DNA from 3 places in the Actinomadura sp. NPDC047616 genome. Region 1 is predicted to be linked to each of the others. Evidence: riboswitches for the same ligand, from Rfam matches in the RefSeq annotation. Region 1 holds a riboswitch; each other region holds the start of a gene.
The links. A riboswitch is a leader RNA that binds a small molecule or an ion and turns the genes downstream of it on or off. The one in region 1 is predicted to bind cyclic di-AMP.
Positions count from the first base shown of each region.

Region 2: it holds a riboswitch for cyclic di-AMP, as region 1 does, so the genes downstream of both, ABZ801_RS41310 (C40 family peptidase) here and ABZ801_RS16460 (peptidoglycan recognition family protein) in region 1, are expected to answer to the same signal.
Region 3: it holds a riboswitch for cyclic di-AMP, as region 1 does, so the genes downstream of both, ABZ801_RS30325 (NlpC/P60 family protein) here and ABZ801_RS16460 (peptidoglycan recognition family protein) in region 1, are expected to answer to the same signal.

Region 1 covers NZ_JBEYTB010000006.1:153,917-158,567, forward strand. Annotated here, with positions in the region: gene ABZ801_RS16455 (alpha/beta hydrolase) at 1-795, shown strand, start outside; gene ABZ801_RS16460 (peptidoglycan recognition family protein) at 916-1,710, opposite strand; cyclic di-AMP (ydaO/yuaA leader) riboswitch at 2,057-2,206, opposite strand; gene ABZ801_RS16465 (M20/M25/M40 family metallo-hydrolase) at 2,454-3,893, shown strand; gene ABZ801_RS16470 (pyruvate dehydrogenase) at 3,935-4,651, opposite strand, start outside.
Region 2 covers NZ_JBEYTB010000035.1:20,780-25,430, forward strand. Annotated here, with positions in the region: gene ABZ801_RS41300 (Mut7-C RNAse domain-containing protein) at 129-920, shown strand; gene ABZ801_RS41305 ((deoxy)nucleoside triphosphate pyrophosphohydrolase) at 950-1,333, shown strand; gene ABZ801_RS41310 (C40 family peptidase) at 1,388-2,362, opposite strand; cyclic di-AMP (ydaO/yuaA leader) riboswitch at 2,403-2,587, opposite strand; gene typA (translational GTPase TypA) at 2,783-4,636, shown strand.
Region 3 covers NZ_JBEYTB010000015.1:3,148-7,798, reverse strand. Annotated here, with positions in the region: gene ABZ801_RS30335 (LacI family DNA-binding transcriptional regulator) at 1-615, opposite strand, end outside; gene ABZ801_RS30330 (LuxR C-terminal-related transcriptional regulator) at 1,177-1,407, shown strand; gene ABZ801_RS30325 (NlpC/P60 family protein) at 1,604-2,647, opposite strand; cyclic di-AMP (ydaO/yuaA leader) riboswitch at 2,651-2,852, opposite strand; gene ABZ801_RS30320 (amino-acid N-acetyltransferase) at 3,155-3,706, shown strand; gene ABZ801_RS30315 (RDD family protein) at 3,710-4,567, shown strand; gene ABZ801_RS30310 (RDD family protein) at 4,574-4,651, shown strand, end outside.

The sequences.
Region 1 (4,651 bases):
CAGTCCGGCGGTCGCGGGGACACGCCGCTGGTGTTCGTCCACGGCGGGTCGGCGTCGTGGCGAATGGGGAAGGACTTCCTGGACGCGCTGCCTGACCGCGTCCGGTGGTGGGCCGTCGACCTGCCCGGTCACGGGGCGTCTCCGTGGACGCCCGGACGCTACGACCTGCGCGGCGTCGGCGCGGCGCTCGCCGAATGGGCGGCCGGGCACCTGGACCGTCCGGCGTGGTGGTACGGCCACTCCTACGGCGGGCAGGCCGCGCTCGCGGCGGCGGGCGTGCGCCCGGACGCGTTCGCCGGGCTGGTCATCGGGGACGCGCCGCTGGCGCCCGCCCGGATGTACCGGCTGCTCGACCGCATGTCCGGCACCTTGCGGCGGTGGCAGGGGTGGTGCGGCCGTCCGGAGGAGGAACTGTTGCGGCTGCTCGGCGCCGAGGACGCCGGCGGCGGCCGCACACGCGCCGAGGTCCTCGGCGCCGCCCATCCCTACCTGGTCGGCCAGGCCGCCGCCCTGCACCGGCACGATCCGGCATTCATCGAGGCGCTGCTCACCGAGTCCCAGCAGGTGTACGGACATCTCGGCCAGGCGGGCGAGTGGATCGCCGGAGTGCCGGGGCCGGTGCTGCTGCTGCGGGCCGACCCCGCCGTCATGTCGCTGTCAAGCGCCGATGACGAGGCACTGGTCCGGGCGGCCGCACGACACCCCGCCGTCACCACCGTCAGCGGTGTCGGCCACGGCCTTCACCAGTTCGCCCCCGCCGAGGTGGCCGCGACGATCAGCGCCCTCATCCCGTGAACGCACGGGTTCCCGCCGACACCGCTCCAGCCGCGAGATGGCGACCCCTCCGGCGCCGCCCTCGTCGCACCGACCTCGGCCCCGGGGCCCAGCACGCCGGCTGGGAGCAACCGGCCGGTCTCAGGCGGAGCGGAGGGCCGCGGCGACGTCCTTGCGCAGGCGCGGCAGCGTCGGGGCGAACTCGTACCCGCAGCAGTCGGTGTCGTTGAACTTCATGTGCGGGACGATCGCCTTCTTCGGGTCGAGGTCGTACTGGCCGCACAGCCAGGCGAGCAGCTCGGTGAGCGAGTCCAGGAGGCGGCGGGGCGGCATGACCGAGTTGTAGGTGCCCTCGCACTCGATGCCGACGGTGTAGCCGTTGGCTCCGGCGACGTGCGTGCCGATCACCATCCGGCCCCTGCGGGCGGCGGCGAGACTGCCCTTGCGGCCCTCCATGATGTGACCGCCCCGGCTGATGGTGAAGTGCTGGCCGGTGTCACCCCATCCCTGTCCCATGTGCGCGCCCTGGATCGAACGCGCGATCCGGTAGCCCTGCCGCAGCGAGTAGTCGGTGACGTTGGGGGTGAACGTGTGGTGCACCACGATGTACTCGGGCGCGCGGGACAGCACGGTCGCCCGCCGGTAGGGCGTGCGCGCTCCCCAGTCGTCGGTCGAGTGGATCAGCGGGGCGCCGCCACCCGACCTACGCGATCTTCGGGACGGCCGGGACTCGCCGTCCCGGGCGGCCTGCGTCCGCTCGGTGTCGTCGATGGTGTTCGCCGCGTTCGCCACCTCGTGTTCGGCCGACGGGCCCAGCGCCGCGGCGACGCCGAGGGCCGCGCTCCCCAGCAGGACTCCACCGCCCAGCAGCACCGAGCGACGCGGCATCTCGGCGGGCCAGGGGTCGGTGCGACGGTGCTTGCCGTTCGGATTCATGGGGGAGTTTTCCTTCCAGGGAACTGGTCTGACGGAATGCGGGCAGCGGAAAAAGAGCAGGCGGCGAAGAACGAGTGGGAAAAGGGGATGAGGCTGCGCCGGGAACGTCGAGCCGCGCAGAAAACGGCTCTGTTCGCCAGTGGCGAGGAAGTGTCGGTGACCCGGTGCCGGCGGCGGAGACGCCGCCGCGAGGGGCGCGGGCGCGCAGCGCGGACGAGGAGAACGCGCGGGCGTGCGAGCTAGGGCGGAACCGCCCCGTCTATCAGGGCGTTCGCGTCTTCATGAGGTGGCTGCGCCGTCGGGCGGGGGTGGCGGGCCTGCCGAGCCGCGGGGGCTCCTTCATGTCCTCTCCTCTCCTTGACTGCCGACCGGGTTAGCTGACGGGTTCGGACCAAGGAGCGGCCCTACCGCGGTTGTGCCGCGGATTCACCCCGAAGAACTGATGGGTCCCCGGTTCCCAGACGTCCAGCGCCATGGGATTAGGCGTTCCGCCGGACGGTTCCCGTCGCGGTGGGCCGGACGGCGGAGTACCACGGACCATAGGAGATGAGGCAAAGAGCTCGCAAACCGCCAAAGGTAAAATCTAAAAAACGATCTTTCGCCGCCGTGCCGGAGCCGCCGACCACTCCGATCACACGAATCACAGGGGGAGCAGACATGGCGAGAAATCACTGAGGAAGCGTCTGAAGGGCGGCAGTTTCCACTGTGGACAGGCGCCCCCGCCATGACGTAGATCCAGAATTGTGACCTACGACACCACGCCCCCAGCCGCCGGCACGCCCAGCCGCCGCGTCTTCCTGTCCGTCTCCGCGGCGGCCGCCGCGGCCACCGCGGGAGTCACGCTCGACGGCCGTCCCGCCGAGGCGGACTCCGGACGTCCGAACGGCCCCGGCAGGCCCGTCACCGCCCAGCACCCCGACGCCGAGCTGCGCGCCCTGCTGCGCGAGATCGACCACCGCCGCATCGAGGCGACGGTGCGCAGGCTCGTCGGGTTCGGCACCCGGCACACGCTCTCGACCCAGGACGACCCCGCACGCGGCATCGGCGCCGCCCGGGACTGGATCTTCGCCGAGATGAAGAAGCACGCCGCGGCGTCCGGCGGCCGGATGACCGTCGAGCTGCAGTCCTACGTGCAGGAACCGGCCAGCCGGATCCCCGTCGCCACCCGCATCACCAACGTCGTCGCCACCCTGCGCGGCAGCACCTCCCCGGACCGCGTGTACGTGGTGTCCGGGCACTACGACTCCCGTGTCAGCGACGTCATGAACGCCACCGCCGACGCGCCCGGCGCCGACGACGACGCCTCCGGCGTGGCCGTCGTCATGGAACTCGCCCGCGTCATGGCCACCCGCCGTCCCCGGGCCACGATCGTCTTCGCCGCCGTCGCGGGGGAGGAGCAGGGGCTGTACGGCGCGCGCCACATGGCCACGCGGTACAAGGCCGCCGGGACGGACGTGCAGGCCATGTTCACCAACGACATCGTCGGCAGCAGCACCGCCGACGACGGCACCCGCGACCCGCGTACCGTCCGGCTGTTCGCCGAGGGGGTGCCCACCGCGGAGACGCCCGCCGAGGCGAACATCCGCCGCTCGGTCGGCGGCGAGAACGACTCGCCCTCCCGCCAGCTCGCCCGTTTCGTGACCAGCGTCGCCGAGAACGACGCCACCGGCATGAACGTCCGGGTCATCTACCGCCGCGACCGCTACCTGCGCGGCGGCGACCACATCCCCTTCCTCGAACAGGGCTATCCCGCCGCCCGCTTCACCGAGCCCCACGAGAACTTCGACCACCAGCACCAGGACGTGCGCGTCGAGGACGGCAGGCAGTACGGCGACCTGCCCGAGTTCTGCGACTTCCCGTACATCGCCCGTGTCGCCCGGGTCAACGCCGCCGCCCTCTGGTCGCTGGCCCAGGCGCCCGGCACGCCGAAGAACGCCAGGATCCGCACCGACCGGCTCACCAACGACACCGACCTGGTCTGGACCCGCGGCACCGAACCCGACCTGGCCGGGTACGAGATCGTCTGGCGCGAGACCACCAGCCCCGACTGGACCCACGTCATCCCGGTCGGCGACGTCACCGAGGTGCGCGTCGACCTGTCCAAGGACAACGTGTTCTTCGGCGTGCGCGCCGTCGGCAGGGCCGGCCACCGCAGCCCCGTCAGCTTCCCCCTGCCCTCCTGACCCCGTGACCGGGGAGGGCCACTTCCGGTGCCCTCCCCCGGTCACGGGCGGGGGATGTTGCGCAGGTTCGAACGGGCGAGCTGGATCATGCGGCCGACGCCGCCGGTGAGGACGAGCTTGCTGGTGGTCGTGGCGAAGCCCGCCAGCTGCCGCCCGGTGATGCGGGGCGGCAGCGACAGCGCGTTGGGGTCGGTGACCAGGTCGACCAGCGCCGGGCCGTCGTGGTCCAGCGTCTCGCGGAGGGCGTCGCGCACGTCCTTGGGGTCCTCGACGCGCACGCCGTGGGCCCCGGCCGCGCGGGCGATCGCCGCGTAGTCGGTGGGGGGATAGGTCGTGCCGTGCGGCGGGAAGCCCGCGACCATCATCTCCAGGTCGACCATGCCGAGCGAGGAGTTGTCGAACAGCACCACCTTCACCGGCAGGTCGTACTGCGTCAGCGTCAGGAAGTCGCCCATCAGCATGGAGAACCCGCCGTCGCCGGACAGCGAGATCACCTGCCGGTCCCGGTGGGTCAGCTGCGCGCCGATCGCCTGCGGCATCGCGTTGGCCATCGACCCGTGGTTGAACGACCCGATCACCCGGCGCCGCCCGTTCGGCGACAGGTAACGCGCCGCCCACACGTTGCACATCCCGGTGTCCACGGTGAAGATCGCGTCGTCGGCGGCCTCCTCGTCCAGGACCGCCGCGACGTACTCGGGATGGATCGGCCGGTGCCGTTCCACGTCGCGCGTGTACGCCGCGACCGCGCCCTCCAGCGC
Region 2 (4,651 bases), on a different contig from region 1:
ACGTCGCCGGCCTGCTGGAATCGCTCGCCGCCTCGGCCCGTCACGTGATCGCCGACGATTATTCAGGTGGGGTCGGCGGGTTCGCGTGGCATGCTGGCCGCGTGGAGCCAGAGACACCCGAGATCCGGATGCGCGTCGACCCCGAGCTGCTGCTGTTCCTGCCCGCCGCGCGCAGGCGGGAGGAACAGCCGGTGGCCTGCGACGGGACCTCGACGCTGGGGCACATCGTGGAGGCCCTCGGCGTTCCGCTGCCCGAGGTCGGCGCGCTGACGGCCGACGGCGCGCGGGTCGAACCGTCGCACCAGCCGTCGCCGGGCGAGCGGGTGGAGGTGGCGTCGGTGCCGCGTCCCCAGCCGGTGCCGCTGGAGCCCGGCCAGGACGCGCCGCGGTTCCTGCTGGACGTGCACCTGGGCACCCTGGCGCGGCGGATGCGGCTGCTCGGCCTGGACACCGCCTACCACAACGACATGGACGACCCGGCCCTGGTCGTGCAGGCCAACGAGGAGCGGCGGGTGCTGCTGACCCAGGACCGCGGCCTGCTGCGCCGCCGGGCCCTGTGGTTCGGCGCGTACGTGCGCGGCGCCCGCCCCGACGACCAGCTGCGCGACCTGCTCGACCGGTTCGCGCCGGCGCTGTCGCCGTGGACGCGCTGCACCGCCTGCAACGGGCGGCTGGTCCCGGTTGGCAAAGAAGAGGTCGCGCGCGAGCTGGCGGACGGGACGCGGCGCAGTTACGACGTGTACGGTCGGTGCACCGAGTGCGGCCAGGTCTACTGGCGCGGGGCGCACGGCGGGCACCTGGAGAAGATCGTCCGGGAGGCCGCGCGCACGGTCGCGGCGGCCCGCGCCGCTGGCCCGGCCTCCTCGCCCGGCGCGCCGGGACCGGGGACGGGCGGCGCCGTCGACAGCGCCGCGTCCTGAGAGAGGGGCTGGTCACGATCAACGTGGTGGTGGGCGCGGCGATCATCGCCGCCGGACGGCTGCTGGCCGCCCAGCGCGGCGAGCCCCCGGAGCTGGCCGGGGGCTGGGAGTTTCCCGGCGGCAAGGTCGACCCGGGCGAGTCGGACCGGGACGCCCTGGTCCGCGAGTGCCACGAGGAGCTGGGCGTCAAGATCGCGCTCGGTGACCGGATCGGCGGCGACTGGCCGCTCGCGCTCGGCGCGGGAAGCGTCCTGCGGGTGTGGACGGCGGAGCTGGTCGAGGGCCGGCCGCAGCCGCTGGAGCACCTGGCGCTGCGCTGGCTGGCCCCCGACGAGCTGTACGACGTGGCGTGGCTGCCCGGCGACCTGCCGATCGTCGAGGCGATCCGCCCCTACCTGAACGGCTCGGCCTGAACCCGCCCCGGGCCGACCGGACGGCCTGACCGGCCCGGCGCGGTCCGGGCGGGGTCAGGAGATGCGGTTGGCGCCCGCGTAGTCGGAGCGGTCCGACAGCTTGGAGATCTTGACGACGTCGCCCGTCTGCGGGGCGTGCAGGTACTTGCCGTCGCTCAGGTAGATCCCCATGTGGTGCAGGTCGCCGCCGAAGTAGACCAGGTCGCCCGAGCGCAGTTCGCTGCGGTCGACCTTGCGTCCCAGCTCGTAGAGCGCGCCGGTGTAGTGCGGCAGGCCCTTCTTGCCGACCTGCGCGTACGCCCACACCACCAGGCCCGAGCAGTCGAAGCTCTTCGGGCCGGCCGCGGCCCACACGTACGGGCTGCCGAGCTTGGAGTAGGCCTTGCGCGCCATCTTCGCGGGCAGTCCGGAGCCCTTGATGGTGGCGGACAGGCCCGTCCGGGGGTCCTTGGCCTTGGTCGTGGTGAGCTTGTCGAGCTGCTTCTCGACCTCCTCGACCTTGGCCTTGGCGGCGTTGCGGGCGGTCTCCACCTGCGCGGCGGCGCGCTGCACCTGCGCCGTCCTGGCGACGGCCTCGCGCTGCGCCAGGTTGGCCCGGTTGATCTGCGTCTGCAGGCGTCCGAGCGTGGCGGTCTGGTTCTGCACCAGGTACGCCGACGCGGACAGGGTCTTGGCGTCGCCGGTCGAGAAGAACAGCGCGTCCGGACCGCCGCTGATGTAGTTGGCGGCGGCGAGTTTGCCGAGCTCAGCGCGGGCGGGGGCGGCCTGGTCCTGCAGAGCGGCGGCGGCCCGGGCGGCGTCGCGTTCGGCGCGCCGGGCCTTGTCCAGCTCGACGCGCGTCTTGTTGTACCGCTCGGTGAGCCGCTCGGCCTCGGTGTTCAGCGCGTCCAGCCGCTCACGCAGCTCGCTCTCGCTGGGACGGCCGGGATCGGCCAGGCGCGGCGCGGCGACCGGGGCGGTCGCGGCGGCGGGCGCGACGGCCCAGCCCAGGGCGACCGAGGCCGCGGCGGCCGCTGTGATGGTGGACACGGCGACACGCCGTGAACGGTGACCGGGGGGCAAGGGCGTGCACTCCTCTCCTCGTCCGCCTACCGGGTTAGCTGACGGGTTCGGGCGGGGAGTTCGCCCTACGACATGAGCGCGCGTCACTGCTGACGGTGCGACCTGCGTCGATTCACCCCGAGTCCCGGGGGCGGCGGCGCCCCGGGATGTGGTTCCCCGGCTCCCCGTGGGGGGATTCGGCGGTCCGGCCGCAGCCCGCGCAGTGGTCCGGCGGGCTCGGGACGGCCGGGTCCGGAGAGAGTACAAAGAAACCGTAAATCACGGCAACCGGGGCATATGGGACGAATTCAGCGGGCGGTTCGCTGGGGCGGTACGGACCGGCAAGTAGAATCGGGACGGCCGCGGCTCCGCGGCGACTCCCTGATCCTCCACCAGAGCGAGAATCGCATGCCCATCTCCACCCGCGACGACCTTCGGAACGTCGCGATCGTCGCCCACGTCGACCACGGCAAGACGACGCTGGTCGACGCCATGCTGTGGCAGTCCGGGGCGTTCCGCGCGAACCAGGACGTCAACGAGCGCGTGATGGACTCCGACGCCCTGGAACGGGAGAAGGGCATCACGATCCTGGCCAAGAACACCGCCGTCCGGCACGGCGGGCTCACCATCAACATCATCGACACGCCCGGCCACGCCGACTTCGGCGGCGAGGTCGAGCGCGGCCTGTCCATGGTCGACGGGGTGGTGCTGCTGGTCGACGCCAGCGAGGGCCCGCTGCCGCAGACCCGGTTCGTGCTGCGCAAGGCCCTGGAGGCCCGGCTGCCGGTCATCCTGGTGATCAACAAGACCGACCGGCCGGACGCCCGGATCTCCGAGGTCGTCGACGAGACCTACGAGCTGTTCATGGACCTCGGCGCCGACGACGACCAGATCGAGTTCCCGATCGTCTACGCCTCCGGCCGCGCGGGCCGGGCGTCCCTGGAGGCCCCCGGCAACGGCGAGCTGCCCGGCTCGCCCGACCTGGAGCCGCTCTTCCAGGTGATCAAGGACACCGTCCCGGCGCCGTCCTACGACCCCGACACCCCGCTGCAGGCGCACGTCACCAACCTGGACGCCTCCAGCTACCTCGGCCGCATCGCGCTGTGCCGGGTGCACGCCGGCACCATCAAGAAGGGCCAGCAGGTCGCCTGGTGCCGTCGCGACGGCAGCGTCGAGCGGGTGCGCATCAGCGAGCTGCTGATGACCGAGGCGCTGGAGCGCAAACCCGCCGACGAGGCCGGGCCCGGCGACATCATCGCCATCGCCGGCATTCCCGACATCATGATCGGTGAGACCATCGCCGACCCGGACGACCCGCGTCCGATGCCGCTGATCACCGTGGACGAGCCCGCGATCTCCATGACGATCGGCACCAACACCGGACCGCTGGCCGGCCGGGAGAAGGGCACCAAGGTCACCGCCCGGCTCGTCAAGGACCGCCTGGACCGCGAGCTGGTCGGCAACGTGTCCATCCGGGTGCTGCCCACCGACCGTCCCGACGCCTGGGAGGTGCAGGGCCGCGGCGAGCTGGCCCTGGCCATCCTGGTGGAGAACATGCGGCGCGAGGGCTACGAGCTGACCGTCGGCAAGCCCCAGGTCGTCGCCAAAGAGATCGACGGCAAGAAGCACGAGCCCGTCGAGCGGCTCACCATCGACATCCCCGAGGAGCACCTGGGCGCCGTCACCCAGCTGCTGGCCGTCCGCAAGGGCCGCATGGAGCAGATGACCAACCACGGCACCGGCTGGATCCGGCTGGAGTTCCTGGTCCCGGCGCGCGGCCTGATCGGTTTCCGCACCGAGTTCCTCACCGAGACGCGCGGCACCGGCATGGCCCACCACGTCTTCGAGGGCTACGAGCCGTGGTTCGGCGAGCTGCGCACCCGCCCCACCGGCTCGCTGGTCGCCGACCGCACCGGCGCCGCCACCGCCTACGCCCTCATCAACCTGCAGGAACGCGGCACCTTCTTCGTCGGCCCGGGCACCGAGGTCTACGAGGGCATGATCGTCGGCGAGAACTCCCGCGCCGACGACATGGACGTCAACATCTGCAAGGAGAAGCAGAAGACCAACATCCGCTCGTCCACCGCCGAGACGACGGAGACGCTGACGCCCCCGCGTCCGCTGAGCCTGGAACAGGCCCTGGAGTTCATCCGCGAGGACGAGTGCGTCGAGGTCACCCCGTCCGCCGTGCGCCTGCGCAAGGTCGTCCTGGACGCCAAGGAACGCGAACGCATCCGCGCCCGCACCAAGCGCTCCAACTGACCGCGGCTACGACAA
Region 3 (4,651 bases), on a different contig from region 1:
CCGCTCCTGGCAGGGCTGCGGGTGCGGGTCGCCGGTCACGAACGCCAGCCGCTCGCGGCCCAGGCCGAGCAGGTGCGCGGCGGCGACGGCCCCGCCCGCGACGTGGTCGACCCGCACCGAGCACACGCCCGGACCTGCGTGGTCGAGCAGCACCACCGTCATGCCCGCCGCCCGCAGCCGCACGATGCCGGCCGGGCCGAGCCCCACCGGCGTGATCAGCACCCCCGCGGCGCGCTGCTGCTCCAGCAGTTCCAGGCAGCGGCGCTCCTTGTCGGCGGAGTGGTCGTTGGTCAGCCACAGCGCGTCGTGGCCCGCCGCGTTGAGGGCCTGCTCGGCGCCGCGGGCCACGTCGGTGGCGTACGGGTTGGTCAGGTCCTCCACGACCACGCCGAACGGCCGGGGACGCGGGCCGGGCGGACCGCCGTCCGCGCGGCGCCCGCCCTGGCGCAGCCGCCGGGCGGACTCGTTGCGCACGAAGCCGAGCTCCTCGATGGCCGCGCGGACGCGGTCACGGGTGGCTTCGGCCACGAGGTCTGGCCGGTTTAGGACATTCGAAACGGTCCCAACTGAGACTCCGGCGCGCCTCGCGACTTCCCGAATACTGCTCTGAGGCAAGTCTCTCCTCGTCGACCCCGGACTGGTTTTCGCAGGTTATCGAGTTGTCCGCACCGAACCCCCGCGAAGCCGGTCGCGGACCGTAGTCATAAGAGCACACAACGTGCTTAATCCGCGCTTGACGGGCCGGATCCGGCCGCCTAGCGTTCCGAGCCGAAGCGTGCCTTGAAACGATTCACGATCATCGCCCCCGATGGTATGGGCGAATCGGACGAGGAGGGATGGGTTGACGTGACTGGCGATCATGACCCGTCCCGGACACGACGCGCTCCGCCACGAGCCCGCCACATCATCGTGCGCGCGCCCGAGGCGACGAGGAGCATCCGCGTCCGGTCGGCCTAACGACTGAATCGTTACCCGGGGTTCCCGTTCGGCGCCGAGCAATCGGCCCATCGGCCACCTCCGGCCAAAGCACGCCAGACGGCAAGGCACACCGATGATCTCGGTCCGGCCCCCCGCCCCGGACCCGGCAACCCGACGCGTACAGATCAAGGCCCGCCCGTGCCTGTGCAGCGGACGGCTGCATCCCCGCGGTCATCACCACGGACGAGGGAGGACGGAGTGGAACAGGCCACCATCGCACGTCGTGGCACCGACGACCTGCGCCTCAGCGAAGAGGAGATCAAGCTCCTCGCGCAGATCGCCAGCGGTGTCACCGCGGACGTGGCGGCACGAAAGCTGGAACTGAGCGCCCGGACCCTGCGCCGCCGGCTGCGGACCATCTGCGACCGGCTGGAGGTCAACACGCCCATCGAGGCCGTGGTCTGGGCGGCCCGGCGACAGCTCATCTAGGGGCGCGCCCCCGCACCCGCCCCCCGGCGGGCGGCGGCGCGAAAGCATTCGACCGAGCATCGGCGACCACCGTCCGACCCCGCGCGGCGACGTCGGCGGCCCCTCGGGTAGGTCCCCGTGGGAGACGTCGCCGCGGACGTGGTCCGACGCGGCGGTCGCAGCACGCCCGCACGCGGACCCGTGTGCGCCGGTGACCTCAGGCGACCCGGACCCCGCCCGCGAACGGGCGGCCCGCCATCGGCGCGATCTTCACCACGTCGCCGGTCTGCGGCGCGTGCAGCATCTTGCCGTTGCCGACGTACAGGCCCACGTGGTGCAGGTCGGAGTAGAAGAACACCAGGTCTCCGGGCTGCAGCTGGTCGCGGGAGATGTGCGTGCCGGCGTTCCACTGGCTGCCGGTGTAGTGCGGCAGGCTGACGCCCACCTGCCGGTAGGCCCACATCACCAGGCCGGAGCAGTCGAAGGTGTTGGGCCCCTCCGCGCCCCACACGTACGGCCTGCCGATCTTGGTCATCGCGTACCGCAGCGCCTGGGCGGCCTTGCCGGTGCCGGCCACGGGCAGCTTGGTCAGCTGGGTGGGGTCGCGCTTGACCAGCCTGCCGCGGACCTTCTCGTAGGCCGTGGTGACCTTCTTGCGCTGGCCCTCCAGCTGCGTGCGCAGCTGCTCGACCTGCTCGGCGCGCGCCTCGGCGGACTTGCGCGCCCGCTCGGCCGCCTGCATGGCCTGCATCAGGCCCTGCACCTTGGTGCCGTCCTGGGTGGCGAAGTAGTGCAGCGTGGCGGCCTGGTCGAGCATCGCCTGCGGGTTCTGCGCGGCCAGGAACGAGACCGTGGGGTCGGCGCCGCCCTGCATGTAGCTGGTGGCCGCCAGGCTGCCGACCTTGGCGCGCTCCTCCTCCAGCGCCTTCTGCTGGCGCTTGGCGTTGTCGCCCGCCACCTTGGCGGCGCGCTGCGACTGCTTCAGCTTGACGCGCAGGCCGTTGTACTGCTCGGTGAGCTGCTCCAGCTGGTCGGCGAGCTTGGTCGCCTGCTCGCGCAGCTCCTTGGTGGAGGGCTCGGGGTCGGCCTGCGCGGCGGGGGCGGGCGCGGCCACGACGAGGGAGACGGCGGCGAGCGCGCCGGTCGCCGCGGCGGCCCGGCGGCCGGGGCGGGCGGCGGCGCACGCGGTGACGCGCGCAATGACTACGGCCTGCGCGGCGCGCAGCGGGCGCGAAAGGAACGCGGGGCGCGAGGGCTCCAAGAACTCTCCTCTCCTCGTCCGCCTACCGGGTGAGCTGACGGGTTCGGGCCGGAGCTGCACCTTCCGCGGACGTGCGGAGCGTCCGCACCGTGCGGATTCACCCCAGTCGGCATGGCTCTGGAGTGGTCCCGGAACCGTCCGATCGCGGGTCCCCGGTTCCTGCGGGGCGCCGGCTGCGGCCCGCGGGACTCGGCGGTTCGGCCTCCCGATCACGGGGGTCCGATGTCAGCGCAGGAGACTAACGGAGCGCTCGTCGCCTGCCAACCAGAACATGCGAAATCGCAGGTGACCCGAGGACGCTCGGATGTAACACGGGTGCTCGCGGGCTTGTGCGATCACTTCGCTGTGCGCTATTTCACTTTCTGTCCGCTTGAGGGGACGGTCGGTATCGGACGATGCCGTTCGTGTCTTTCGGTACATCTGCGTCGTCTGTGGCGCCGTGCCGGCGGCCGTGCGTGACGGACCGGCCACGGGAGGCCGCCCGCGGTCCGATAATGTCGCCTGTTTGTGGAAGTCGTGATCAGGCGTGCCCGTACCGCCGACGTGCCGCACATCCGGCGGCTCATCGACGCGTACGCCGGTCCGGGGCGGCGGATGCTCGCCAGGTCCACGGTGACGCTCTATGAGGACGTCCAGGAGTTCTGGGTGGCCGAGGACGTCCGGGCCGCCGCGCCGGGGGACGAGCGACGCCCAGGGGGGCGCGGGGGGCGCGTCGTGGGCTGCGGCGCCCTCCATGTGATGTGGGAGGACCTGGCCGAGGTGCGCTCGGTGGCCGTGGACAAGGAGTACGGGGGCCACGGCATAGGGCACCGGATTGTCGAGCGGCTTCTGGAAACCGCGCGGGAACTGGGAGTGGGAAGGGTGTTCTGCCTTACCTTCGAGGTGGACTTCTTCGCCCGGCACGGCTTCGAGCCGATCCTCGGAACCCCCGTGTCGCGCGAGGTGTACGACGAGCTTCTCCGTTCCTACGACGAAGGCGTGGCAGAGTTCCTGGACCTCGACCGGGTCAAGCCGAATACGTTGGGCAATACCCGGATGTTGCTTCGCCTGGAGGACTGATCGATGAGCGACTCCCCCCACCGCGGACAGCCCTATCCGCGGCAGCCCCCGGGCCCGCCCTACCAAGGCGGACCGTCCTACGGTGCCCCACCCTCCCAGCAGGGCTCACAGTGGCAGCAGCCCCAGCAGCACGGTTCTCCGTGGCAGGGCGGGGGGGCCCCACAGCAGCAATGGCAACAGCAATGGCAGCAGCCGCCCGCCCAGGGATATGACGGCGGCGGCTACGACGCCGCCGCCGCGGACCTTCCCCTGGCGCCGATCCTCCGCAGGGCCGGGGCGCGCCTCATCGACAACGTCCTGGTGGCCGTTTTCGGATTCGCGCTCATCGTTCCCATCAGCGTCGGCATCATCGGCCTGGACACCTCCGGGAGCAAGGCCAGCAGCGAGGGCGGCATCTGGAACTGGCCCATCATCTTCACCCTTTTCGCGGTACTGGCGGTGCTGCCGTTCCTCTATGAGGCGGTCCAGCTCGCCATGTGGGGGCGGACCCTGGGCAAGCGCGTCCTGCACCTGGGGGTGGTACAGGCGCGGCCCGCGGGAGAGCCGCTGACGACGACGCAGGCCGTGTGGCGCGCGGGTGTCATGCACATCGGCTACCAGCTCGGCCTCTTCTTCTTCCTCGCGCTCGCCGTGAAGGTGTGGGACTACTTCGCCTACGGCATGCTGCTGGTCTGTATCGGCACCGTGATGGCCTATCTGTGGGCCATCTGGGACCAGCCGCTGCGCCAGTCCCTGCACGACCGCTTCTCGGGGACGCTCGTCATCGACGAGCGTGGGGAGTACTCCGAGTACTCCGACCAGACGGGCGACTACGCCGACCGGACGGCCGAGTACCCCGGCCACACGGGCTACGAGGGATAGCCCGCAGTGGCGGCGTCCCCTCCCGCACCCGGCGCCGACCCCCTTCCCCCGGCAGAGGGGGAGAGCGCCCCGGAACTCGCCGAA